Regions from separate parts of the Rhizobium sp. 01N48 genome, predicted to be linked through region 2. Evidence: predicted binding sites of a transcription regulator. Region 2 holds the regulator's gene; the other holds the start of a gene.
What was found. The regulator PhoB, encoded in region 2, activates phosphate uptake and scavenging genes when phosphate is short. The targets are predictions, from matches to a motif close to TGTCATNNANCTGTCAT.

Region 1 (4,210 bases), on a different contig from region 2:
GCCCGCAGGCGCGCGGCGCCGCCCACGGCGAAATCGGTCAGACACAGTTTCTCCCGCGCAACGTCGTGCTCTACGGCGCGGATGGCGATGGCGACGGCCGGGTCGACATGGTCGGCTCACGCGCAGACGCGCTGGCCTCGACCGCGAACTTCCTGAAGGGCCACGGCTGGCGTGCGGGTGCTGGCTACCAGCCCGGCGAGCCGAACTTCGCAGCCATCTCGGGCTGGAACGCCGCAACGGTCTACCAGCAGGCGATCGCCTATATCGGCCAGCAGATCGACGCGAACTGATCCACACTTGGTGAAGAAATGAAAAAGGCGCCGCGGGAAACCGCAGCGCCTTTTTTCTTGTCCAAGCTTGTCGTATCAGACGTCAGGGCGAATGAAGTCGCGCGTCTCCGCGTCCATGACCCACAGTTCGCCGGTCGAAATATCGAACCACGCGCCGTGCAGCTGGATGTCACCAGCCTCTTCGCGCGCCTTGATCTCCGGAAATGTCCTGAGATTGTCGATCGAGTTGCGGATCGACACGCGCTCCAGCGCCGTCTGGCGTTCGCCGGGTGTCATCACGTCGTTGCTCTGGATCTGCTCGGCTGCCGGCCGCACCAGCGACATCCAGCGTCCAATGAAATCGCCAGGCGACAACGGTTCGGCATCGGGATCGAGCGCCGCGCGGATGCCACCGCAGCGACCGTGCCCCATGACGACGATATCGGTAACCTTCAGGGCCAGAACCGCGAACTCGAGCGCCGCCGAGGTCGCATGGAAATTGCTATCAGGCTCGTAGGGCGGCACCATGTTTGCGACGTTGCGGACGACGAAGAGCTCGCCGGGCCCGGAATCGAAGATAAGTTCCGGCGCCGCGCGAGAGTCCGAACAGGCAATGACCAGCGTGCTCGGGCTCTGCCCGTGCTCCGCCAACGTCCTGTACCTGTCACGAGCGTCGGCATAACGCCCGCTCATGAAGTTGCGATAGCCGTCGAGAAGTGTATCTGGAAAACGCTGCATGATCTTCGATTACAGCGTGAGCGATGCAAGATCAATATCGCAGCGCCAAATGCGTTAACGGCGCGGCCGCTAGCTCTTTCGGCGCTGCGCCGGATGCATCAGATGCCGCATCTGCACCATAGCCATCGGCGTCGACAGGCTGGAGGCGTCGTTTGCAAGCGTCAGCTCGTCGCTGCCGCGCTTCACCGCCCGAGCCAGCACCTCGTAGACGCTCGCCGTCGCCAGCTGCAACGCCTTCTCGTCTTCCATGCCGGACTGAAGTCGCGACAAGAAAAGCGCGGCAAGAAGATCGCCCAACCCGTTTGGCGGATTGTCGATCAGCCGGTGCTCGGCTAGCAGCGCGTGGCGCCCGGAGAGATAGAGGTTGCCCGTTCCGCCAGCCATCATCGGCACCGCCGAGGTCACCAGCATGCGTGCAGGCCCAAGGGCGAGTGCCGCCTCCATGATCTCGGTATTGCTCTCCAGCGGCGCGCCGGAAAGCCAGGCGAGTTCGTAGCGATTTGGGGTTGCCAACGATGCCAGCGGGATCAGATGGTCCCGGATCGCCTCGGCCGTCGCCTCGGGAACATAAAGCCCGCCGAGATCGCCCATGACGGGATCGCAAACGTAAAACAGATCGGGATTGCGCTCACGGAGCGCCGTGATCAGACGGCCGACGGAGCGGGCCTGCGCGGCATTGCCGAAATAGCCCGAAAGCACCGCCTTGACCTCGCCGATCCAGGGCGCGCGAATGAGATCGTCGATCGCCGCATCGAAATCAGCCTCCGCGAAGGTCAGCCGCGTCGAACGACCATGGCCCGGATGCCAAGGCAGAACGATGGTCGGCAGCGCCCATACCTGGTGGCCGAGCGTCTCGAGCGCGAATACCGCCGCCCGATTGCCGACCGATCCACGAACGACGTGGCTCGATATGACGATGACCGTGCCTGCTGCATTCTGCGACATGTTTATCCGATCCGGGTTCCGATCTTCAGTTGATCGTCTTTTTGCTGCGCGACTGTCAACAACTCTTCATTCGGACGTGATCAAAGTTCTGGCGACGAAAATCATATTCGGATCACTTTTTACAGAATTGACGACATGCCGGCTAAATTCGCACGAAAACTGCGATCGACGTCCCTACTTTAGCAATTTTTCTGTCAAACCTTCTGCTAACCTGCGCGCAATCGAGAAAATGGGGGACACAGTCAATGGCTGCTCGAAACAATCCGAAACGGGAAAAACAGATCGAGAGTGCGAACAAGATCGCGACGGCGATGGGCGAGCACTATCTCGCGCCGGATATCCTCTTCGGACGCGCCAGCGGCGACGACCTCGAATCCTACACGCCTGAAATGCTGGCGATTTCCGCCGTCCACTGCGCGGCCGAGCTCGCCGCCTGGACCGGCAACGCGCCGCGCGTCACCGTCACCTCGCTCGACAATGTCGAGCCAGATGGCGTGGCGGTATCGGTCCTGTCGGTGACCGATCACAACATGCCGTTCCTCTACGAATCGGTCATGGGCGAGGTGACGAGCAGCTACCGCGATCTCTTCATGGCGGTTCATCCCATTCTCGTCATGCAGCCAGGTCATCCGCCGGAACTCTATTCGCCGGATATGCCCGGCGAGCCGGCAAACCGCGTCAGCCACATCCAGCTACACCTCGCCCCGCTCACCCCGGCGCAGTCCGCCGATCTGATCGAGCGGATCGAAATCGTCCTCGAACAGGTGCGCCTGTCGGTTTCCGACTGGAAGCCGATGCTGGACAAGCTTGGCACTGCCATCGACGAACTGTCGTCTCGCAATGTCGGCCGCCGCAAGGCGGATCGCGATGAAGCGGTCGCTTTCCTGACATGGCTGCGCGACGCCAACTTCACCCTTCTGGGCATGCGCGAGTATGTCTATTCCGGCAAGGGCTCGGATGCGAAGGTCGAACGCGACAAGGGCACGGGGCTCGGCATCCTTTCCAATCCCGATGTCCTGGTGCTCCGGACCGGCCGCGATGCCGTCACCACGACGCCCGAAATCCTCGCCTTCCTCGACGGCCCGGAGTTCCTGATCGTCACCAAGGCCAACGTCAAATCCGTCGTCCACCGCCGCGCCTACATGGATTATGTCGGCGTGAAACGCTTCGATGAGAATGGCAACGTCACCGGTGAGCTGCGCATCGTCGGTCTCTTCACCTCCACGGCCTACACGTCGCTCGCAACTGATATCCCGCTGCTGCGTTCGAAGGTGGAGAAGGTGAAGGAGCATTTCGGCTTCGATCCGATGAGCCATTCCGGCCGTATGCTCGACAATACGCTGGAATCCTACCCGCGCGACGATCTCTTCCAGATCGACACCCAGCTGCTTGCCACCTTCGCCGAGCAGATCAACGATCTGACCGACAGGCCGCGCGTGCGGGTGCTGCCGCGCATCGATCACTTCGATCGTTTCGTCTCCGTCATCGTCTACGTCCCGCGCGAGGAATATGATTCGATCGTGCGCGAGAAGATCGGCACCTATCTCAAGACCATCTATGATGGCCGCGTCTCGGCCTATTACCCGGCTTTCCCCGAAGGCGGCGTCGCCCGCGTCCATTTCATCATCGGCCGCTCCGGCGGAAAGACGCCGCGTATCCCTCAGGCAAAGCTCGAAGAAGCGATCCGCGCCATCACGGCTCGCTGGGACGACCGTTTCGAAATGCTTGCCGGACCGAAGGCGCCAAAGATCAAGGTCAGCAACGCCTACCAGGATCTCTTCCCGCCGGAAGAAACCTTCGCCGACTTCGCCGACATCGTCGCCTGCGCCACGGGCGAGCAGATCCGCATCGAATTCTACACGCGCATCAAGGATGGCGTGTCGCTTCTCTGCCTCAAGATCTTCCACTTCAATGGCCAGCTCGCACTTTCCCGCCGCGTGCCGCTTCTCGAGAATCTCGGCTTCAGCGTCATCAGCGAAGGCACCTTCGACATCAACGTGACGCTCGCCGACGGCAGCGAGAAGCTGGTGGTGCTGCATGACATGGAACTTGAGGCCCAAAGCGGCGCCGAGATCGATCTGCAGCAGCATGGAGCCGCGCTGGAAGAAGCCTTCCTGTTCGCCTTTGCCGGCGTCATCGACAACGACAACTTCAATCGCCTGATCATCTCGGCAGGCCTGTCGGCCCGCGAGACAAGCGTCTTGCGCGCCTACTCGCGCTATCTCCGTCAGGCCGGCATCGCCTATTCGCAGGATTAC
Region 2 (4,210 bases):
CGTGGAAGGCGCCTTCGAAGGTGATGATGTGGAAGCGCTCGGGATGGCCCTTCGAATACTGGTAGCGGCGCGCGGTCTTGATCGCGCATTCCAGCGCTTCGGCGCCGGAATTGGTGAAGAACACCTTATCCGCGAAGGTTGCATCGGTCAGCCGCTTGGCAAAGCGCTCCTGGCCGGGGATTTCGTAAATGTTGGAGAGGTGCCAAACCTTCTCGGCCTGATCCTTCAGCGCGCCGACGACGTGCGGATGGCTATGGCCGACGGAGGTCACGGCAACGCCCGCGCCGAAATCGAGATATCGCTCGCCAGTTTCGGTGATCAGCCACACGCCCTCTCCTCGCTCGAACCGCAGCGGGGCACGAGAGTAGGTATCATAAAGCGGCGCGGCTTCAGCCATGGCGCGATCTCCTGTCATTCGCTCAACAAAGGCCCGGACTCCGGCTAAAAAGCGGGTGCCCGGAAATGAAAAATGCCGCCTTTCGGCGGCGAGGGGCACTATTGTCTTTTCGCAGTGCGATGTCAACAAAACTGAGCTTTTGCCGCATGCGTCAAGCAAGCATCGGGGCGCCGGCGAGCTATCAACAGCTAATGTTGCAGAAATGACTCTACCACCCAGCAAGTTGGGGAAAACCGAGAAATCGATTCGCCGCGATTCAACCGACTCTTGTCACGGAGTCGCCCTCACTCTAGGTTAAAACTCAATTACTAGACTGCATGCGGCGGAACTAGTCACCAAAATCGAGCAAGCGTTTCTTGGTCCGGACACGTCCGTGCCATGGGTGAAGGATTCTGCCTACACCAACGCAATAAGGCGGAGACAGGGCATGAACTGGACAGACGAGCGCGTTGAAAGACTGAAGAAGCTTTGGGCCGAAGGCTTGAGCGCCAGCCAGATTGCGGCACAACTTGGCGGTGTAAGCCGCAACGCCGTCATCGGCAAGGTCCACCGCCTGAACCTGCCTGGCCGCGCCAAGGCCGGCGGCACGACGACCGCGACCAGAGCGCCGAAGCGCCCGGCGGTTTCGACCCCGCGCGCTGCCAGCAACTTCAATTCCGCACGCATCTCGCCAAGCCGCGCCGTTGCCCGCCCGCAGGGCGCAGTGGCTCTCAAGGAAGAGATGGACATCGATGCGATCGAGGAAGTCCGCTACCGTCCGGCTTCCAACGTTGTCGTTCCGATCTCGCGCCGCCTCGGCCTTACGGAACTGACCGAGCGTACGTGCAAGTGGCCGGTCGGCGATCCGCTGACTGACGATTTCCACTTCTGCGGCTGCGAGTCCCCTGACAACTCGCCATACTGCACCTACCACCAGCGCATGGCCTACCAGCCGGTCAACGAGCGCCGCAAGGCAGCCAACCGGGTCGCATGACCCGGAAAGCCGGATAAGGAACACAAGAAAACGGGCCCTCGCGGGGCCCGTTTTTCGTTGGATCGGATGGAATGGAAGCGCCTTACGCTTCCATGGAATAGCCGGCGCCGCGAACCGTGCGGATGACATCCTGCATGTTGGAGAAGTTGAGCGCCTTGCGCAGGCGGCCGACGTGCACATCGACGGTGCGTTCGTCGACATAGATGTCATGGCCCCAGACGCCATCGAGCAGCTGCGAGCGGGAGAAGACGCGGCCCGGCGACGACATCAGGAATTCCAGCAGGCGGAATTCGGTCGGTCCGAGGCGGACTTCGCGGCTCTTGCGGTGAACGCGGTGGGTTTCGCGATCGAGCTCGATATCGCCGCACTTCAGCAGCGAGGAGAGCACTTCGGGCTTGGCGCGGCGCAGCATCGCCTTGACGCGGGCAACGAGCTCAGGCGTCGAAAACGGCTTGACGACATAATCGTCGGCGCCGGTCGACAGGCCGCGAACGCGTTCGCTTTCCTCGCCACGGGCGGTCAGCATGATGATCGGCAGGCGCTCCGTCTCGGGGCGCATGCGCAGGCGACGGCAGAGCTCGATGCCGGATACGCCGGGCAGCATCCAATCGAGGATCAAAAGATCAGGCGTGCGTTCCTGCAGCCGGATCTCGGCCTCGTCACCGCGAAGGATGGTATCGACTTCGAAGCCTTCGGCCTCAAGGTTATAGCGAAGAAGCACGCTCAGTGCTTCTTCGTCTTCAACGACTGCTACTCTTGGGATCATTCGTCTCGGTCTCCTGGGGGCGTGGGTCCGGAACGCTTATTCCGTGACCGCGCCGACGGTGTTGGCGGTGTCGTCCTTCGGACGCTCGCCTTCCGGCTGGGCGCCGGTAGCCATGTAGTAGATGGTCTCTGCGATGTTGGTGGCGTGGTCGCCGATGCGCTCGATGTTCTTGGCGCAGAAGAGAAGGTGCGTGCAGCTGGTGATGTTGCGCGGATCTTCCATCATGTAGGTCAGCATCTCGCGGAACAGCGAGGTGTACATCGCGTCGATTTCCTCGTCGCGTTCGCGGATCGACTTGGCACGATCGGCAACGCGGCTGGTGTAGACGTCGAGAACTTCCTTGAGCTGGACGAGCGCCAGTTCGGAGAGATGCTCGAGACCGCGGGCGAGCTTGCGCGGAACGCCCGTGCTCTGAACCGCGATGACGCGCTTGGCGGTGTTCTTGCCAAGATCGCCGACGCGCTCGAGATCGGCCGCGATGCGGATCGAGCCCATGATTTCGCGAAGGTCGGCGGCCATCGGCTGGCGGCGGGCGATGGTGATGATCGCCTTTTCGCCAATCTCGCGCTCGGCGTGATCGAGGATCACGTCGTCGGAGATGACCTTCTGGGCGAGCGAAGTGTCGCCGTTGACGAGCGCGCGAACGGCGTCGCCGACCATCTGTTCCGCGAGGCCGCCCATTTCGGAGATGCGGCGCGTCAGGAACTTGAGATCATCGTCATAGGCGGAATAGATATGTGTCGATGCCATGGGGCTTATCCTTGAATGTCCTGAGGTTTACCGGTTTCGGAGATCAACCGAAGCGGCCCATGATGTAATCCTGGGTGCGCGGATCATCCGGGTTGGTGAACATCTTGTCGGTATCGTTCTCCTCGACGAGGTTGCCGAGGTGGAACATGGCGGTGCGCTGCGAAACGCGGGCTGCCTGCTGCATCGAGTGCGTGACGATGACGATCGTGTAGGCTTCGCGCAGCTCGTGGATGAGCTCCTCGACCTTGGCGGTCGCGATCGGGTCAAGCGCCGAGCAGGGCTCGTCCATCAGGATGACTTCGGGGCTGACGGCAATCGCGCGGGCGATGCACAGACGCTGCTGCTGACCACCCGAGAGGCCGGTGCCGCCTTCATGCACGCGGTCCTTGACCTCGTTCCACAGGCCGGCGCGCTGCAGGCTCTGCTCGACGATGACGTCCATGTCGGCCTTCGCCTTGGCGAGACCGTGGATGCGCGGGCCGTAGGCGACGTTTTCGTAGATCGACTTCGGGAACGGGTTCGGCTTCTGGAACACCATGCCGACGCGGGCGCGCAGTTCGACGACGTCGATATCCGGATCGTAGATATCATCGCCATCAAGCGTGATCTTGCCGGTAACGCGGCAGTTGTCGATCGTGTCGTTCATGCGGTTCAGGCTGCGCAGGAAGGTGGACTTGCCGCAGCCCGATGGACCGATGAGAGCCGTCACGGTGTTTTCGCGGATGTTCAGCTTCACGTCGAAAAGCGCACGCTTCTCGCCGTAGTAAACCGAGACGTCCTGGCCGATCATTTTATACGGAATGGTATTCATCTTCTGGTCTAGCGCCTTCTCAACTGCTGCTTCCGTCAACATGTTCATGATGTTTACTCCGTTTACCAGCGGCGCTCAAAGCGACGACGCAAGAGAATGGCTCCGAGGTTCATGACGATCAGGAACAGGAGCAGGACGATGATGGCGCCGGACGTGCGCTCGACAAAGGCGCGTTCGGCTTCGTTTGCCCACATGTAAACCTGCACCGGCAGAGCCGTGGAGGGATCCATCGGGGTGGCAGGCGCATTGGCAACGAAGGCGACCATGCCGATCAGGAGCAACGGCGCGGTTTCACCGAGCGCGTGCGCCAGACCGATGATGGTGCCGGTCAGGATGCCAGGCATTGCCAGCGGCAGGACGTGGTGGAACACCATCTGCATCTTCGAAGCGCCGAGGCCGAGAGCGGCTGCGCGGATCGAAGGGGGCACGGCGCGCAGGGCTGCGCGGGTGGCGATGATGATGGTCGGCAGCGTCATCAGCGTCAGCACCAGACCGCCGACCAGCGACGCGGAG

Region 1: AC1DOG_RS12770 (NAD-glutamate dehydrogenase) is a predicted target of PhoB. The motif match lies at 2,006-2,022, and genes of this name have one in related genera.

What each region holds. Positions count from the first base shown of each region.
Region 1 is NZ_JBFTQT010000005.1:203,424-207,633, forward strand. Features, by position in the region: gene AC1DOG_RS12755 (lytic murein transglycosylase) at 1-290, shown strand, start outside; gene AC1DOG_RS12760 (carbonic anhydrase) at 366-1,007, opposite strand; gene pdxY (pyridoxal kinase PdxY) at 1,077-1,952, opposite strand; gene AC1DOG_RS12770 (NAD-glutamate dehydrogenase) at 2,198-4,210, shown strand, end outside.
Region 2 is NZ_JBFTQT010000003.1:401,414-405,623, forward strand. Features, by position in the region: gene AC1DOG_RS08380 (aspartate aminotransferase family protein) at 1-397, opposite strand, end outside; gene AC1DOG_RS08385 (GcrA family cell cycle regulator) at 825-1,370, shown strand; gene phoB (phosphate regulon transcriptional regulator PhoB) at 1,453-2,136, opposite strand; gene phoU (phosphate signaling complex protein PhoU) at 2,173-2,886, opposite strand; gene pstB (phosphate ABC transporter ATP-binding protein PstB) at 2,930-3,745, opposite strand; gene pstA (phosphate ABC transporter permease PstA) at 3,760-4,210, opposite strand, start outside.